Regions from separate parts of the Achromobacter sp. 46006 genome, predicted to be linked through region 1. Evidence: predicted binding sites of a transcription regulator. Region 1 holds the regulator's gene; the other holds the start of a gene.

Region 1 (2,199 bases):
GCCTGGCAAGGGCGTGATCCAACGCACCGGTTCGCTGGGCGATGTGATGAAGGAATCGGTCGAGGCGGCCCGCACGGTGGTGCGCTCGCGGGCGCGTCGCCTGGGCTTCGCTGACAGCGTGTTCGAGAAGCACGACATGCACGTGCACGTGCCGGAAGGCGCGACGCCCAAGGACGGTCCGTCCGCCGGTATCGCGATCACCACGGCCATGGTTTCGGCCTTGTCGCGCATCCCCGTGCGCGCCGACGTCGCCATGACCGGCGAGATCACGCTGCGTGGCGAAGTTCTGCCGATCGGCGGCCTGAAGGAAAAGCTGCTGGCCGCCCATCGCGGTGGCATCAAGACGGTCTTGATCCCGGAAGAAAACGTCAAGGATTTGGCGGAGATCCCGGACAACGTCAAGAACCATCTCGAGATCGTGCCGGTGCGCTGGATCGACAAGGTGCTGGAACTGGCTCTTGAACGTATGCCGGAGCCGCTGGCTGAAGACGAAGCGGTCAAGGAGCCGCTGGTTGCCAAGCCGGCCGAGCCGGGTTCGACGGATCCCGTGCTCAAGCACTGACCATGGCCCCGGGGCATCCCGCAAAGGATGCCCAATAAAAGAAACCCCGCTTGCGCGGGGTTTCTTTTTGGCGCGGCCGCCGAGGGGCGCGCGCCCAGTGGGGAAGCGGCGGATCAGTGCAGCGCGTGCGGGCGGATCAGGCCGACCGCGATGCCTTCCAGCGCGAATTCCTGGTCGGCTTCGACCACGATGACGTTGAAGTCTGGGTTCTCGGGCAGCAGCTCGATGCGGCCGTTCTGGCGCTGCAGGCGCTTGACGGTGACGTCGTCGCCCAGGCGGGCCACCACGATCTGGCCGTTGCGGGCCTCGGATGCCTTCTTGATGGCCAGCAGGTCGCCTTCGAGGATGCCGGCATCGCGCATGCTCATGCCGCGCACCTTGAGCAGATAGTCGGGCGCCTGCGCGAACAGGCTGGGATCCACGCCGATCTCGCGCTCGACGTGCTCGGCCGCCAGGATCGGGCTGCCAGCGGCCACGCGGCCCACCAGCGGCAGCAGCAGTTGCGCCAGGCCGGGCAGGGGCAGGGGCGCCTGGGACGGCGCCGGCGAGTTGTCTTTCAGGCGGATGCCGCGCGAGGCGCCGGCGGTGAGTTCGATGGCGCCCTTGCGGGCCAGGGCCTTCAGATGGTCTTCGGCCGCGTTGGGCGAGCGGAACCCCAGGGCCTGGGCGATCTCGGCGCGGGTCGGTGGAAAGCCCGTGCGCGCGACGGTCTGCCGGATGAGGTCCAGGATTTGCTGTTGACGATCGGTGAGTTTGCTGGCCATGGCGATGATCCGGTTGGGAGCGGACTGTACATATATACAGCGGCATTCTGGGGGACATAACGTAAAAATGCAAGCGCTGATCGGGCACGCCTTTGTGACAGGCAATGAAAACGGGACCCGAAGGTCCCGTTGGGAGGCAATGCCGGGGGGGGTTACAGCACCGCGGCGATGCCCTTGGCCACCTGGTCGATGTTGCCGCTGTTGAGCGCGGCGACGCAGATGCGGCCGCTGGAGACGGCGTAGACGCCGTGCTCTTCACGCAGGCGGTCGACCTGGGCCGAGGTCAGGCCCGAGTACGAGAACATGCCGCGCTGCTGCAGCACGAAGCTGAAGTCCTGCTTGCCGCCATGCTCTTTGATTTTCTCGACCAACTGCTTGCGCATCAGGCGGATGCGGTCGCGCATGGCGCCGAGTTCCTCTTCCCACATGGCGAACAGTTCGGGCGAGTTCAGCACCGTGGAGACGATCGTGCCGCCGTGGGTGGGCGGGTTGGAGTAGTTGGTGCGGATGACGCGCTTGAGCTGGCTCAGCACGCGGGTGGCTTCGTCCTTGCTGCCGGCCACGACGGTCAGGGCGCCGACGCGTTCGCCATACAGCGAAAACGACTTCGAGAACGACGAGCTGATGAACATGGTCAGGTCGAGGTCGGCGAACAGGCGCACCACCGCGGCGTCTTCCTGCAGGCCTTCGCCGAAGCCCTGGTAGGCGATGTCCAGGAACGGCACCAGCTTGTTTTCCTTGACGACCGCGGCGATCTGCTCCCATTGGGCGAAGGTGGGGTCGACGCCGGTGGGGTTGTGGCAGCAGGCGTGCAGCACGACGATGGTCTGGGCCGGGGCGGCCTTCAGGGCGGCCAGCATGCCGTCGAAATTC
Region 2 (2,199 bases), on a different contig from region 1:
CGCGGTCGTAGGGCACATTGGCGATGTTCTGCGCCACCACATAAGTGATGGCAACGCTCATGGGCCACAACAGGAACAGCGGCGCCAGCATCCAGTCGAGGATCTCGCCCAGCAGGGAACGTTGCGGCGGGGCGAAACTGGGACCGCGGGCCCCCGCCCGCATCACATCCAGCGCTTCCTGGTTGAGCGCCTCCGGCTGGGGCGGTTCAGCTTGCGAGGTAGGCCGCACCCTGGTCCCGTTCAAGGCAATAACCCAGGCCGCGCACCGTCACGATCTTCACGCCGCTGGGCTCCAGCTTCTTGCGCAGGCGGTGCACGTAGACCTCGATGGCGTTGGTGCTGACTTCCTCGCCCCATTCGCATAGATGATCAACCAGTTGGGTCTTGCTGACCATGCGGCCGCTGCGCGTCAACAGGATTTCGAGCAGGCTGACTTCGCGCGCGGACAGGTCGAGTGTCTGGTCGTCGACGGTGGCCACGCGTCCGGTCTGGTCGAACACCAGGCGGCCGTGCTTGAGCAGCGTGGCGCCGCCGCCGGCGCCGCGCCGGGTCAGGGCCCGCACCCGCGCTTCCAGTTCGGAAAGGGCGAACGGCTTGGCCATGTAGTCGTCGGCGCCCAGATCCAGTCCCTTGACGCGTTGCTCGATGCTGTCGGCGGCGGTCAGGATCAGGACGGGCAGGGCGGAGTTGCGGGCCCGCAGCCGGCGCAGCACTTCCAGGCCGGCCAGTTGCGGCAGGCCGAGGTCGAGGATCAGCAGGTCGAAGGCCTGGGCCGCCAGCGCCGAATCGGCCGCCAGGCCGTCGCGCACGGCATCGACCGCGTAGCCGTTGTGACGCAACGAGCGTGACAGGCCGTCGGCCAGGATGCTGTCGTCTTCCGCGATCAGGATGCGCATGGGCAGTCGAAAAGAAGAAGGGCGCCGGGTGAGCGGCGCACGCGTGCCGCCCCTCGGTGGGATGCCGGGGCGGCGTGCCGGGAGCGCAATGGGGACATAGCGCCAGTTTTTTCCTCGATTCTGTCACACGGCACCGGGCTTGCCCACTCAGGGAATACGTGGAAAACTGTGGCACACTGTTTTTTTGTACAGTACAATCCGATGCCATAATCTGCGCTATCGCTTTACCGATCACGCTTGAGCGCCACAGTTTGCACTGCCAGTTTTCTGGCAACAGCTGTCAGGCAACGGCCCGATCACCCCTTGCGACAACCCGTGCGCTGACCGACACCCCGTGCCGCGCCCCGATACGTTACAGACCCAGACCTGACAGGACACTACATGGACGACAAAACCACCAAGGCCGCCGCTTCGGAAAAAGCCAAGGCGCTGGCCGCCGCGCTCTCGCAGATCGAAAAGCAGTTCGGCAAGGGCTCGATCATGCGCTACGGCGACAACGAGGTCTCGCATGACATCCAGGTGGTGTCGACCGGTTCGCTGGGCCTGGACATCGCGCTGGGCGTCGGCGGCCTGCCGCGTGGCCGGGTAGTGGAAATCTACGGTCCGGAATCCTCGGGCAAGACCACCCTGACCCTGCAGGTCGTGGCCGAAATGCAGAAGCTGGGCGGCACCTGCGCCTTCGTCGACGCCGAACACGCGCTCGACGTGCAGTATGCCTCGAAGCTCGGCGTCAACCTGGCCGATCTGCTGATCTCGCAACCCGATACGGGCGAGCAGGCGCTGGAAATCACCGACGCGCTGGTGCGCTCGGGGTCGGTCGACCTGATCGTGGTCGACTCGGTCGCGGCCCTGGTGCCCAAGGCCGAAATCGAAGGCGAAATGGGCGATTCGCTGCCCGGCCTGCAGGCTCGCCTGATGAGCCAGGCGCTGCGCAAGCTGACCGCCACCATCAAGAAGACCAACTGCATGGTCATCTTCATCAACCAGATCCGGATGAAGATCGGCGTGATGTTCGGCAACCCTGAAACCACCACCGGCGGCAACGCGCTCAAGTTCTACTCGTCCGTGCGCCTGGATATCCGCCGCATCGGTTCGATCAAGAAGGGCGACGAGGTCGTCGGCAACGAAACCCGCGTCAAGGTGGTCAAGAACAAGGTCGCGCCGCCGTTCAAGCAGGCCGAGTTCGACATCATGTACGGTGCCGGCATCTCGCGCGAAGGCGAAATCATCGACCTGGGTGTGGCCGCCAACGTGGTGGACAAATCCGGCGCCTGGTACAGCTACAACGGCAACCGCATCGGCC

The links. The regulator LexA, encoded in region 1, represses DNA repair genes until DNA is damaged. The targets are predictions, from matches to a motif close to ACTGTATNNNNATACAGT.
Region 2: the regulator LexA is predicted to act here: its motif matches at 1,072-1,089, upstream of recA (recombinase RecA).

Annotation. Positions count from the first base shown of each region.
Region 1 is NZ_JCBANN010000001.1:182,250-184,448, forward strand. Features, by position in the region: gene lon (endopeptidase La) at 1-562, shown strand, start outside; gene lexA (transcriptional repressor LexA) at 676-1,326, opposite strand; gene AC6LKG_RS00995 (amino acid aminotransferase) at 1,479-2,199, opposite strand, start outside.
Region 2 is NZ_JCBANN010000019.1:57,093-59,291, forward strand. Features, by position in the region: gene AC6LKG_RS12130 (sensor histidine kinase) at 1-91, opposite strand, end outside; gene AC6LKG_RS12135 (response regulator transcription factor) at 207-896, opposite strand; gene recA (recombinase RecA) at 1,278-2,199, shown strand, end outside.